Linked DNA regions of Marichromatium purpuratum 984. The protein of the gene in region 1 interacts with the protein of each later gene in a pairwise test. Links are inferred from orthologs where the notes say so. Each region holds a gene or a part of one and is shown in the gene's direction. Other genes may lie near its edges.

Evidence for each region.
Region 2: the proteins of MARPU_RS01910 (region 1) and ndk interact in binary tests that used the Escherichia coli proteins (3 or more experiments, as listed by UniProt). The link is inferred for Marichromatium purpuratum 984 from one-to-one orthologs.

The regions. Positions count from the first base shown.
Region 1 is NZ_CP007031.1:408,937-416,995, forward strand. Bases 1,303-4,100 are described here. They hold MARPU_RS01910 (5-formyltetrahydrofolate cyclo-ligase), read left to right. Parts: upstream 1,303-2,294; coding sequence 2,295-2,906; downstream 2,907-4,100. Other genes in these bases: MARPU_RS01900 (TIGR02449 family protein), read left to right, coding at 1,536-1,745; MARPU_RS01905 (cell division protein ZapA), read left to right, coding at 1,742-2,077. In the rest of the region: pepP (Xaa-Pro aminopeptidase), read right to left, coding at 1-229; MARPU_RS01895 (UPF0149 family protein), read right to left, coding at 226-1,080; ribose-5-phosphate isomerase RpiA, read left to right, coding at 4,583-5,251; MARPU_RS01925 (porin), read right to left, coding at 5,356-6,489; rpsI (30S ribosomal protein S9), read right to left, coding at 7,066-7,455; rplM (50S ribosomal protein L13), read right to left, coding at 7,467-7,904; MARPU_RS01945 ((2Fe-2S) ferredoxin domain-containing protein), read right to left, coding at 8,059-8,059. UniProt on the Escherichia coli protein: Involved in the removal of 5-formyltetrahydrofolate.
Region 2 is NZ_CP007031.1:2,928,118-2,933,829, forward strand. Bases 48-2,955 are described here. They hold ndk (nucleoside-diphosphate kinase), read left to right. Parts: upstream 48-1,241; coding sequence 1,242-1,670; downstream 1,671-2,955. Other genes in these bases: MARPU_RS12665 (hypothetical protein), read right to left, coding at 48-962; MARPU_RS12675 (bifunctional tRNA (adenosine(37)-C2)-methyltransferase TrmG/ribosomal RNA large subunit methyltransferase RlmN), read left to right, coding at 1,690-2,784; pilW (type IV pilus biogenesis/stability protein PilW), read left to right, coding at 2,781-2,955. In the rest of the region: more of MARPU_RS12665, read right to left, coding at 3-47; more of pilW, read left to right, coding at 2,956-3,605; MARPU_RS12685 (RodZ domain-containing protein), read left to right, coding at 3,577-4,566; hisS (histidine--tRNA ligase), read left to right, coding at 4,611-5,712. UniProt on the Escherichia coli protein: Major role in the synthesis of nucleoside triphosphates other than ATP. The ATP gamma phosphate is transferred to the NDP beta phosphate via a ping-pong mechanism, using a phosphorylated active-site intermediate.

The DNA.
Region 1 (8,059 bases):
CGCGGCAGAACAGCACGAACTCGCCATCCTCGCGCCCGGGGACGATCACCGCGATCGCATCGGGTTCGGGAAAGCCGGTGAGATAGCGGAAGTCGCTGTCCTGGCGGAAGGGGTGATTGACCCCGGCGTTGCGCTCGGTCTCGCGCGCGGCGGGGACGATGGCGATCGCCTCCGGGCCGATGCGCTCGGCCAGCGCGGCGCGGCGGCGTTGATACTCGCTGGCGCTCATGCCGTGCCCTGTCCCTTGTCGCCGTCCTGGCGTGCCGGGGCCTCGTTATGGATCAGCAGTGCGGCGGCGCGGGTGAACTCGATGATCTCGGTCAGCGCGGCCTCGTTCTCCTCGTTGTCGTCGAGGTCGTTGAGGTCCATGCGGGTGATGTCGGCGAAGTCGCGCAGGATCTCGCGCCCCTGCTCGGAGAGTCCCTGCTCGGAGATGCCGAGCATGCCGAAGGCGTAGAGGAAGCCGCGTACCCAGTCGTAGAGCGCGGTGGCGCGCTGGGCGAGCGGCGCACCCTCGTCGGGCAGCAGCGGGCTGAAGCCATAGTCCTCGTCGGCGAGTGCGGCGCGGGTCGCGCGCGCGAGTTCTCCGAGTGCGGCGTGGGTCTCCTCGCGTGCGGCCTCGGCCTCCTCGCTGTCGACGGGGTCGGTCTCAGCCTCGGGCGGGGCCGCCTCGGACTGCTCGGCGTCGGCCTGGGGCGAGCTGGTGGGCAGCAGCTGGTCGAGCCAGCGTTGCTCGGGGTCGGTGATACCGGTGCAGATCAAGCCGCACAGCATGCCGTGCGCCTCGCTCGCAGTCGGGGTGAGTGGGCTCGCCTCAAGGAGTTGGTCGAGCCGGGTGTCGTCGATGTCCGTGGCAACCTCCGTGGCGCATGGGTCGCGCTCGTCGCGGTGAATCGACAACCGATCATAGCATGGGTTCCAGCCGCCAGCCGCCAGCCGCCAGCCGCCAGCCGCCAGCCGCCAGCCGCCAGCCGCCAGCCGCCAGCCGCCAGCCGCCAGTCGCCAGTCGCCAGTCGCCAGTCGCCAGTCGCCAGTCGCCAGCCACCAGTCGCCAGCCATCAGCCGCCAATCGCCAGCCATCAGCCATCAGCCGCCAGTCGCTACCCATCAGCCATCAGTCGCCAGTCGCCAGTCGCCAGTCGCCGGGAGGATTGAACCGCAAAGCCGCGAAGGGGAAGAGCGACCAGCTGTCAGAGCTTCCAGCTGTCAGCCTCCTGTGAGGGGGGGGGCTGGCCTGTCTGGTGGCGTTGCAGTTGGCTGCAAACCGACACTGGAGGCTGGTCGCTGGTCGCTGGTCGCTGGTCGCTGGTCGCTGGTCGCCTTCTTCGTGTGCAGCATCCCGCTGGTTGCTGGTTGCTGGTTGCTGGTTGCTGGTTGCTGGTTGCTGGTTGCTGGTTGCTGGTTGCTGGTCGCTGGCCGCTGGCCGCTGGCCGCTGCGCCCTGGAGGTTGGGACAATCTCCCGGTGGCCGGCGCCCGATTGACCCTCTTCCGAGCCCCTTCTATAGTGCGCTGAACTGCAATGGAGTCACGCACCTTGGCCGATTTCGATCTAGACCAACTGGAACGGCAGGTCGCTGCGTTGATCCGGCTCAATCAGCGGCTGCGCGAGGAGAACGCCTCGCTGCGCGTGCGTCAGGAGACGCTGGTGGCCGAGCGCGGCGAGTTGATCGAGAAGACCGAACAGGCGCGCAGTCGGGTCGAGGCGATGCTCTCGCGGCTGCGTGCGATGGAGGAGAGCTTGTGAGCGATGAACCGCTGCAGGTCAGCATCCGTATCCTCGACAAGGACTACCGGGTCGCCTGCGAGCCGCACGAGGAAGAGGGCCTGCGCGATTCGGCGCGGCTGCTCGATGGCCGGATGCGCGAGATCCGCCAGACCGGGCGGGTGATCGGTACCGACCGCATCGCGGTGATCGCGGCGCTCAACATCGCCCATGAGCTGATCCAGCTCCAGCGCGCCGGCGGGGTGCCCCGCGACGATGTCTTGGTGGAGCGTCTGGGGCACCTTCAGGGGCAGCTCGCCGAGGCGCTCGCGCACGCCGTCCCCCCCCTGGACGCATCACCCGAAAAGGGTTAGCCTGTTACTGCGACACCCCCTGTAGTGTTCGACAGCGGTCTGGGTATTTTCTTGAGCCTAATCTCGACCCTGGGAGCATGACCGCAAGGCTGTTGTGCATGTCCGCCCCGAGCGGAAAGCCTGATGCCATTGCTGACTGTTCCCACTTGAACCCTCTGGTTCAAGAACGAAGGCCTGCGACGGCACCCGTGGGGGGTGTCCTTTACCCCATCCCTTGATGTCCGATCCCTCTCTCCCATCATTGCGCCGTACCCTGCGCCAGCGTCGTCGCGCGCTCGGGGCGAGGACCCAGCGTCTGCATGCCCGCGCGCTCGCGCGACGGCTGGGGCGCGAACTCGCGCTGTTGCGCGCCCGCCGCATCGCGCTCTACTGGCCGAGCGACGGTGAGCCCGATCTGCGTGCGCTGATCAAGACCCTGCGCGGACGCGGGCATGACTTCTATCTGCCGGTGCTGCGTCGCCCGGCGCCGGCCCGTGGCTCGACGCTGTGGTTCGTGCGCCACGAGCCGGGACGGCGGATGTGTCCCAATCGCTACCGCATTCCCGAACCCTGTGCGCGCGGTCGTGCGATCCGCCCGGTGAGGCAGCTCGATCTGGTGCTGGTGCCGCTGGTGGGGTTCGATGCCGATTGTCATCGCATCGGCATGGGCGGCGGTTTCTATGACCGCGCCCTGGCGCACCTGCGCCGTCATCGTCGCTGGCGCCGGCCACGGCTGTTCGGCATCGCCCACGAGTGTCAGCGTCTCGAGCGTATCGCGCCACGCCCCTGGGACGTGGCGCTCGATGCGGTCTTCACCGAGCGTCGGCGTTATCGGCGCCCGTCGTGCTGAGCGGCCCGGCGCCGGCGAACAGTCGGTAGGCGAGGTTGTCGGTCTCCTCCCAATAGCTGTAACCGAGCGCGTCGAGCGATGCGCGGAAGTTGGCGCGTTCGCCCGCCGGCACCTGGGCGCCGAGCAGCACCCGGCCATAGGCCGCGCCGTGGTTGCGGTAGTGGAACAGGCTGATGTTCCAGCGCTTGCCGATGGCGGTGAGGAAGTTGAGCAGGGCACCGGGGCGCTCGGGGAACTCGAAGCGCACCAGCACCTCGTCGTCGATCCCCGGCGCGTGACCGCCGACCATGAAGCGGATGTGCAGCTTGGCCGTCTCGTTGTCGCTCATGTCGACCACCTCGAGGCCCTTGGCGGCGAGCTTGGCGGTCAGCTCCTCGCGCTCGGACTGGCCCCGACTCAGCTCGACGCCGACGAAGACCTGGGCCTGACGGGCGTCGGCATAGCGGTAGTTGAACTCGGTGATCTGGCGCCTGCCGAGCAGCTTGCAGAAGGCGAGGAAGCTGCCGGGTCGCTCGGGGATGGCGACGGCGAGCAGGGCCTCGCGCCGTTCGCCGAGTTCGGCGCGTTCGGCGACATGGCGTAGCCGATCGAAGTTGACGTTGGCGCCGCTCTCGATGGCCACCAGCTGCTGGTCGCGGATGTCGTGGGTGGCGACATAGCGCTTCATCCCCGCCACCGCGAGCGCCCCGGCCGGCTCGGCGATGCCGCGGGTGTCGTCGAAGATGTCCTTGACCGCGGCGCAGAGTTCGTCGGTGCTCACCAGCACCACCTCGTCGACGTGCTCACGGGCGATGCGGAAGGTCTCCTCGCCGATGCGCCTGACCGCGACCCCGTCGGCGAACAGCCCGACCCGTTCGAGTTCGACCGGGGCGCCGGCGGCGAGTGCCTGGTACAGGGTCGGCGCCTCCTCGGGCTCGACGCCGATGATCCGCACCTGGGGATAGAGCCACTTGACGTAGGCGGCGATGCCGGCGATCAGTCCGCCGCCGCCGACCGGGACGAAGATGGCGTCGGGTGGGGTCGGGTGCTGGCGCAGGATCTCCATGCCGATGGTGCCCTGGCCGGCGATCACCTCGGGGTCGTCGAAGGGGTGGATGAAGGTCAGCCCCTGGGCCTCGACCAGCGCCATGGCATGGGCATAGGCCTCGTCGTAGGAGTCGCCGTGCAGCAGGGCCTTGGCGCCGAGCCGGCGCACCGCACCGACCTTGATCGCCGGGGTGGTGCGCGGCATCACGATGGTGGCGGTGATCCCCAGGCGCTTGGCGCCGAGGGCGACGCCCTGGGCGTGGTTGCCGGCGCTGGCGGCGATCACCCCGCGCGCGCGCGCCTCGGCGTCGAGTCCGACGAGCTTGTTGTAGGCCCCGCGCAGCTTGAACGAGAACACCGGCTGCAGGTCCTCGCGCTTGAGATAGACGGTGTTGCCGAGTCGGGCCGAGAGCAGTGGGGCCTTGGTCAACGGGGTCTCGCGGGCGACGTCGTAGACGCGAGCGCGGAGGATGCGCTCGATGTAGTGTGTGGGCATGGAGGACTCCGGGGATAGCGTTGCCGCTCCATGTTAGCGCAGCGACGCCTCGGCGCGGTTGCTATGATGGCCGCCCGCGGCCGTGCCGGCCGTGTCATCACGCCGAGCCCATCGGCGTGTTCGTCAGCCAGAGAGTCCCATGAGGAGGAGTGAGATGGACCAGGACGCGATGAAGCGCCAGGCGGCCGAGGCCGCGTTGGCCTATGTCGAGGGCGGTGTGATCGGGGTGGGGACGGGCTCGACCGTCAACCATTTCATCGATGCGCTGGCCGGCATCAAGGGGCAGATCGAGGGGGCGGTGTCGAGTTCCGAGGCCTCGACCGAACGCTTGAAGGCGCACGGTATCCCGGTGTTCGACCTCAATGCCACCGGCGAGCTGACGCTCTATGTCGATGGCGCCGACGAGTCGAATGCGCGCCTGCAGCTGATCAAGGGTGGCGGTGGCGCGCTGACGCGCGAGAAGATCGTCGCCGCGGCGAGCAAGCGCTTCGTCTGCATCGCCGACGAGAGCAAGCTGGTCGATGTGCTGGGTGCCTTCCCGCTACCGGTGGAGGTGATCCCGATGGCGCGCAGCCATGTCGCGCGTGCGCTGGTCGAGCTGGGGGGGACGCCGGTGTGGCGTGATGGTTTCGTCACCGACAACGGCAACCTGATCCTCGACGTCCATCATCTCGAGATCCAGGATCCGGTGGCGCTGGAGCAGCAGATCAATGCCATCGCCGGGGTGGTGACCGTGGGGATCTTTGCCCAGCGTCCGGCCGATGTGCTGATCCTCGGCTCTGCTCAGGGTGCGCGGACGCTGACCGTGGCCGACGCCGACTGACGTCGCAGGCGTTTTGTCGAGTCGTTGCCTGGGGCGATATCTCAGGCAAAGAAAAACGGGGCCAATGGCCCCGTTTTTCATTCCACGGTTCTAGAGCGCGAGGCTTAGAACTTGTGGATCATGCCGACCGAGAAGCCGTCCCAGTCCTCGACGTCGAGATCGCTGTCGACCTGGGTGTACAGCACGTACGCCTTGGTGCGCTTGCTGAAGTTGTGGTCGAAGGCGATGGCCCAGGTGTCGGCGTCGATGTCGTCGACGTTGTTCACGCCCAGATCGTAGGAGTTAGCACCGTACATGGCCTTGACCTGGTTGTTGCCGAAGGCATAACCGGCCTGGATCTGCCACAGGTCAGCCGACGGATCGCCGAAGTCCTGGTTCTCGTAGACGGCGGCCAGGGTGAAGCCGTTCCAGTCGAGGAGGCCGAGGCCGGCGCGCCACTTGGTGTAGTCGTCCTCGACGTAACCCGGGTTGGCGACGACGCGACCGTTGGGCAGGACGATGTTCTCACCGATCAGGCTGTCAGCGGAGTCCATGAACAGCTCGTTGCCGAGCGACTCGTACGACAGAGCGGCGTAGAACGGGCCGTTGGAGTAGATACCGGCCAGCGAGTAACCCTCGGCGAGGCTGTCGGCGTTGACGTTCTCACCGAAGCCCAGGGTCGAACCGCCACCAGCGTGGGCTGCGGCGGCCAGCTGGAAGCCGCTGAAGCTCGGGCTGATGTAGGCGATGGCGTTGTCGAAACGGTTGTCGTCGAAGCCGACGGTACCGTTGAAGTCGGCCATGGTGTCGGCGAACAGGTCGAGCTTGCCGGTCGAGATCTTCATCGGGCTGTCGTGACGGCCGACGAGGAAGGTACCCCAGTTGCCGGCGAGACCAACGAAGCTGTTACGCATGGTGATGGTGTCGTTCGAGCCGGAAGCGGCGTTGCCGAAACCTTCCTCGGTCATGCGCACGCCGAACTCGACCTGGTAGATGGCCTTCAGACCGTTACCCAGATCCTCCGAGCCCTTCACGCCGATGCGGTTGGCACGGCCTGCACCGGGCAGATCGCCGCCGCCGTTCAGGCCCCAGCCCTTGAAGCCGACGGTCTCGCCGGTGACGGGGTCGATGGTGGTTGCCTCGACGTCTGCATAGTCGATCGACATGTGCAGCTTGCCGTAGAGGACGGCCTCGGCCATCGCACCGGCCGGAGCAGCCATGGCGGTGGCGACCGCCAGGGTGATGAGTTTCTTGTTCATGGTGTTCTCCGCTGTTGTGAATTTGTCAGACAGACTGCAGAAACCGAGCGCAATCATGCTTTGCGAAGTGAACTATAGAGGAGGGCATGGTGTTTTGCAACAGATTGGACGGGAAAAAGACACACCCATCAAAAAGTGTCTCTTTTTTACATCGAGGGTGATTGGCCTGGCGGCTGAGACCATCTCCCTAAAGTTTACCGGATGATTGCGTGGCCTTGCTGTCGATGCGGTTTTTACGAATGCACCGAACTGCTCGTTCTGCGCCGCTCGCGCAGCTGCTGCGATCCGAGCGCCCCAGGAGTGACCGGAGAGCGGTTGTTGTGAAAAGGGTACATCTGTACCAGGATCCGCTGCGGGATCGGAGGGATGAGGGAAGGGAGGGGATAAAGAAAAAGGTCCGTACCCTGAGGGTGCGGACCTTTTTCTGGAATTTGGCTGGGGGACTAGGATTCGAACCTAGGTTGACGGAGTCAGAGTCCGTAGTCCTGCCGCTAGACGATCCCCCAATGTCTTTCGCTCGTCGCGAAGTACCGAACAAGTATATCTGTATCGATACTCCGCGACAACCCCGAAGACTTAACGCTTCGAGAACTGCGGACGCTTGCGCGCCTTGTGCAGACCGACCTTCTTACGCTCGACCTCACGGGCATCGCGGGTCAGGAAGCCAGCGCGACGCATCGGAGAACGCAGGGTCTCGTCGTATTCGGTCAGTGCGCGGGCGATGCCGAGGCGAATGGCGCCGGCCTGCCCAGTGTTGCCGCCACCCTTGACGGTGACGTTGACATCGATCTTGTCGGCCAGCTCGGCGGTCTCGAGCGGCTGACGGACCACCATACGGGCAGTCTCGCGACCGAAGAACTGGTCGATCGGACGACCGTTAATCGTGATGTTGCCAGCGCCTGCCGTCAAGAAAACTCGTGCGGCGGACGTCTTGCGGCGACCAATAGCGTGTTGCGTCTCCGACATGCGTCTGATTCCTAAACGTTGAGCTCGAGGGGCTGAGGCTGCTGCGCCTGGTGTTCGTGATTCGGACCGGCGTAGACACGCAGCTTGCGGAACATGGCGCGTCCCAGCGGACCGCGCGGCAGCATCCCCTTGACGGCGAGCTGGATGGCACGCTCAGGGGCGGTCTCGAGCAGCTTTTCGAGGCTGGTCGACTTCAGGTTACCGACATACCCCGTGTGACGGTAGTACATCTTGTCCTGCATCTTGTTGCCGGTCACGCGAATCTTGTCCGCGTTGACGACCACCAGATAATCACCGGTATCGACGTGCGGGGTGTATTGCGGTTTGTGCTTGCCGCGAAGGCGCAACGCCAGTTCGCTGGCGAGCCGGCCGAGTGTCTTGCCTTCGGCGTCGATCAGGTACCAGGCGCGGCGAACCTCTGCGGGTTTGGCGCTAACAGTCGTTGTCATGTCCTTCGCTCCGGGAAGTCCACGCGCAACAGGAACGGCGCGCGGTCCGTGAATTCGTTATCTGCGTCGAGAAAGACCGGGGATGGTACGCGATCGGTTTCGCGAGCGCAACCCCCCGTTGTATCATCGGGTGCGATCTGTGCTGCGGGTCCGTT
Region 2 (5,712 bases), 2.5 Mb from region 1 along the record:
GATCACCCGCCAAAGGTCGAGAGGAAGGCCTCGACGAAGCGTGGATAGTCGTCCTCGGTGAGGTGGTTGATGCCGGCGGCGGCCTTGCGTCCGCCACCGCTCGGGAACTGGCGGCACAGCGCATCGGCGCCGTCGGGACGGGCCAGCGGGGCGCGCACGCTGACCAGGAAACCGCCCTCGGGCAGGCGGGTGAGCAGCGCGTGAGCGCGCTCGGGAGCGCCCTGAGCCTGAGCGTTGGCGAACACCCCGCTGACCCGCCGCGCCCAGGGCGCATCGGGCAGCACGAACACCCGGCCCGCCGTCTCGTCGACCTCGGGGCGCAGCGCCTCGGCGCGCGCCATGTCGTCGGCATAGCCGTCGCGGAGCTGGGCGAAGACCGCGTCGGCGGCGATGAACTCGCGCGGATCGGCATAGGGGCGCAGCCGCTCGAAGAGCTGCGCCGGATCGACGTGGAGGTCGGCGACCCGCGCGCCATAACCGTTGTAGTTGAGATAGATGCCGAGTTCGCGCAGCCGTTCGAGCGTCGGCGCGTCGAACCCCAACGGCGCGGCGGCCTGGCGCGCGGCGGCGTCGAAGTTGTCACCGAAGGTACCGACCACCGCCCAGGCGCGATGGGCACCGTCGAGCGCAGCGTCGACCAGCAGACTGGTGCCACGATCGGGGGCGGTGTCGATATGGGCCTCGAGTCCAGGGTGGACGGGGATCTCGCCGGGGAAGTGGTGGTCGAAGTAGCGCACCCGCACGCCGGCGGCGAGCAGCCGCTCGAGCGCAGCGCGGTTCTTGTCGAGCGAGAGGTCGAGCACCCGCACCTCGTCACCGGCGCCGGCCTCGACGCGATCGAGCAGCGCGATGTCGCGCTTGACCCCGGTCACCAGCACGCTCTCGCGCGGCTCGGCCAGGTGCAGCTGCAGGAGCGCGCAGAGTCCGTCCGCGTCGCCGTTGAAGACATCGTACAGGGCCATGCGTGTCTCCTCCCCGGCCGATCCTCGGCCCGGCTCGATTCGAGTGGAATGCGGGGAGCCTAACCAGCGCGCGACTCTCCTGACAAGCGCGCATCGGCATTGCCCGGTACAGCCGCTGACGTTAGACTTGCCTGCTCACCGACTTCTTTTGATCTTCTCAGGTTCTCCGGCCCTGGCTCGGCGTCTCGCGATCGGCGACGACGGCGTATTGGTGGTTGCCGGAGCCAGGGAAGCCCGTGTGTCCTAACATCATCCTTTAAGAGTTCTTCAGGAGCCCGCATGGCCATCGAACGCACCCTCTCCATCATCAAGCCCAACGCCGTCGCCAAGGACGCCATCGGCGCCATCCTCGGGCGTTTCGAGGCCGCCGGCCTGCGCATCGTCGCCGCGCGCATGATGCACCTGAGCCGCGAGCAGGCCTCGGCCTTCTACGCCGTGCACCAGGAGCGTCCCTTCTTCGGCGAGCTGGTCGACTTCATGACCTCCGGTCCGGTCATGGTCCAGGTCCTCGAGGGCGAGGGTGCCATCGCCAAGAATCGTGAGATCATGGGTGCCACCAACCCGGCCGAAGCCGCCCCGGGCACCATCCGCGCCGACTTCGCCGACTCCTTCACCGAGAACGCCGCGCACGGCTCCGACGCCCCCGAGACCGCCGCCGAGGAGATCGCCTTCTTCTTCCCCGAGGGCGTCTGCGAGCGCACCCGCTGATCCTGATCCGGTGACGGCCATGAACGCCAGTGAGACCAAGACCAACCTGCTCGATCTCGACCGCGCCGACTGTGAGGCGCTCGCCGTCGAGTTCGGCCGCAAGGCGTTCCATGGCCGCAACCTGTTCAAGTGGATCCACAAGCATGGCGTCGTCGACTTCGACGCCATGACGGATCTGCCGCTCGCGCTGCGCCAACAGCTGCGCGAGCGCACCGAGATTCGCCTGCCGCGAATCGTCCACGCCCACCCCTCCGCCGACGGCACCATCAAGTGGGTGATGGAGCTGACCGATGGTCAGCACATCGAGACCGTATTCATCCCCGAGGGCCGCCGCAGCACCATCTGCGTCTCCTCGCAGGTCGGCTGCGCGCTCGATTGCCGTTTCTGCGCCACCGCCAAGCAGGGCTTCAATCGCAACCTCGCGGTCAGCGAGATCATCGCCCAGGTATGGCATGCCACGCGCCATCTCCAGGCATCACCGACCAACGTGGTGATGATGGGCATGGGCGAGCCGCTCGCCAACTTCGACGCGGTGGTCAAGGCGATGGCCGTCATGCAGGACGATCTCGCCTACATGCTCGCCAAGCAGCGGGTAACGGTGAGCACCGTCGGCATCGTCCCCGCGATCGAGCGCCTGCGCGAGGTCAGCGACGTCTCGCTGGCCGTCTCGCTGCACGCCCCCAACGACGCCTTGCGCAATGAACTGGTGCCGATCAACCGCAAGTACCCGCTCGCCGAACTGATCCCGGCCTGCCGCCGCTATGTCGCCGCCGACAAGCGCCGCAAGGTGACCTGGGAATACATCATGATCGCCGGGCTCAACGACAGCATCGCCCACGCCAAGCAGCTCATCCGTCTGCTCGAGGGCACGCCGTCGAAGATCAATCTGATCCCCTTCAACCCCTTCCCCGGGGTCGATTACGCCACCAGCCCCCCCGAACAGGTCGAGGCCTTCCGCCAGCGCCTGATCCGCTCGGGGCTGATCGCGACCACCCGCAAGACCCGGGGCGAGGAGATCGCCGCCGCCTGTGGCCAACTCGTTGGCCGGGTGCAGGACCGCACCCGTCGCCAGGCCCAGGTACAACTCGAACAGGACCGGATAGGAGCGCCATGACCCTTCGCTGGCCTCGCCCGCTCGCGTTGGCCTTGCTGTGCCTGACCCTGCTGGCTGGCTGCGGTGGCACCGAGAAACGCCCCGAGGGCGGTGACGCGCTCGGTCTCGAACCCGACGACAGCCCTGCCGAGATCTATGTGCGGATGGCCGAGCAGTACTATGCCCGAGGCCAGATCGAGGTCGCCTTCCGCCGCGCGCTCCAGGCCATCGAGGCCGACCGTCGCTATGCTCGCGCGCATGTCTGGATGGCCTTTCTCTACGAGCAGCTGGGCAAGGACGCACTGGCCACCGAACACTACGAGCGCGCCGTGCGGCTGGCGCCGAAGAACCCCGACGTGCTCCACGCCTACGGCTCCTATCTGTGCCGCGAACAGCGCTACCCGGAGGCCGAGGCCCAGTTCCTCAAGGCACTCGACAACCCGCTCTATGCCACCCCCTGGGTGACCATGACCAATGCCGGTGACTGCGCTCGCAAGAAGGGCGACGCGAGCCAGGCGGAAGCGTATTATCGCTCCGCCGTCGCGGCCAATCCGAAGTTCGGTCCGGCCTTGGTCAAGCGCGCGGCGATGGCCTATGCCCGCGGCGAGATCAAGGCGGCAAAGGGAGACATCGACCGCTATTTCGGGGCAGAGACCCTGCGCACCGCGGCCAGCACGCTCGAGGCCCTGCGACTCGGCGCCAACATCGAGCGCCAGCTCGGCGATCGCGAGCGCGCCAACTTCTACCAGCGGGCCTTGCGCGAGCGTTTCCCGGACGCGGCGGCATCCAGAGAATCCCAGGGAGTCCAGTTGGATGAGCGAGACCAGATCACCGAGTCCTGAGGCGCCGAGCACGCCAGACATCGTCATGCACCCCGGCCAACGCCTGCGTCAGCAGCGCGAGGCGCGCGGCCTCGAAATCGCACGCGTCGCCTCGCAACTGCACCTGCGCCCGGAGATCATCGAGGCGCTCGAGCAGGATCGCTACGATACGCTGCCCGGCCCGGTCTTCGCGATCGGTTATCTGCGCAACTATGCCAGGCTGCTCGGCGTCGATCCGACACCATTGATCGAGTCGGCGCGCGCGACCACCCAGGAGCAGGCCGCCGCCCAGACAGGACCACGGACACGCGGCAACCTCGCCGAGACCACCTCGCGCTGGCTGATGCGCCTGATCAGTCTGGCGCTGATGGTCGCGGCTATCGCCATGCTGGTACTGTGGTGGCAGAACCGCCCCGAGATCGCCCCGGCGCCGCTCGCAGACGATGTCGCACCCAGCGAGCAATCGCGCCTCGACCCAGCCCCGTCCCAGGCCACACCCGACCCTGTCACCCCGGCCCCGACGACGCCCGAGCCCCCGGCCCCGCAGCCGACACCACGCCCGGCCCCGGCACCCGTCCAGCAAACACCCACGGTCGTCGCCGCCCCCGAGCCGGCGGCGACACCGGACACCACGCCGGCTCCCACCGCCGTGCCCGCGCCCAGCGCCGCGCCCGCAATCCTCGAGGAGCAGCCGGAGGTCACGCCCACGACCGTCACCACCGCCCCGACGACGCCCGAGGTCGCGCTCGAGTTCACCGGCAACTGCTGGGTCGAGGTGCGTGACGTCAACCGCCGCATCATCCTCACCGGCGAGCTGCGTGCCGGCGACCGGCGTGTGCTCGAGGGCGAGCCGCCCTATCGTTTCATCATCGGCAACACCGCCATGGCGCGTCTCACCATCGACGGCGAGCCGCTCGACCTGAGCGCCCGCGCCCGCGGCAATGTCGCCCGCTTCACCCTTGATCCCAGTCAGCCCGACTGAGTCCGGCGCGCTGCGATCCCACAGGCCATCAGTATCCGCCCAGTATGAGCAAGAAGATCCAAGCCATCCGCGGGATGCACGACATCCTGCCGGACCGCATCCCCACCTGGCACCGTCTCGAGGACACCGCGCGACGGGTCCTCGAAGGCTACGGCTACAGCGAGATCCGTACCCCCGTCGTCGAGGTCACCGACCTGTTCAAGCGTTCCATCGGCGAGGTCACCGACATCGTCGAGAAGGAGATGTACACCTTCCCCGATCGTAACGACGACAGCCTCAGCCTGCGCCCCGAGGGGACGGCGAGTTGCGTGCGCGCGGCCATCGAGCACGGCTTGCTGATGCAGCCGCAGCGGCTGTGGTACCGCGGCCCGATGTTCCGCTACGAGCGTCCGCAGCGCGGCCGCTACCGCCAGTTCCATCAGATCGGGGTCGAGGTCTTCGGGCTTGAGGGACCGGACATCGACCTCGAGCTGATGCTGATGACCGCGCGACTGTGGCGCGAACTCGGGCTCGAGGGTTTCCGCCTGGAGATCAATTCGCTCGGCGACGCCGAGGAGCGCGCGGCCTATCGCGCCGAGCTGATCGCCTATCTCGAGGCCCATGTCGAGCAACTCGACGAGGACAGCTGCAAGCGGCTGCACAGCAACCCGCTGCGCGTCCTCGACTCCAAGCACCCGCAGACCCGCGAGATCGTCGCCGGCGCGCCCTCGCTGCTCGATCATCTCGGCGCGACCAGTCGCGCTCACCTCGATCACATCCGCGCCGGACTCGAGCGCGCCGGGGTCGACTATCAGGTCAATCCGCGTCTGGTGCGTGGGCTCGACTACTACAATCGCACCGTGTTCGAATGGATCACCGACGAACTCGGCGCCCAGGGCACGGTCTGCGCCGGCGGTCGTTACGACGGTCTGGTCGCCCAGCTCGGTGGGCGCCCGACCACCGCCGTCGGCTTCGCCATGGGCATCGAGCGCCTGGTCGAGCTGCTCGAACTGAGCGGCGCGCAGGATGATCCCGGCATCGACGCCTACCTGGTCGCACTCGGCGAGCGCGCCCAACAAGAGGCCCCGGTGCTCGCCGAGCGACTGCGCGACACCCTGCCCGAGCTGCGCCTGGTGGTCCACGCCGGCGGCGGCAGCTTCAAGAGCC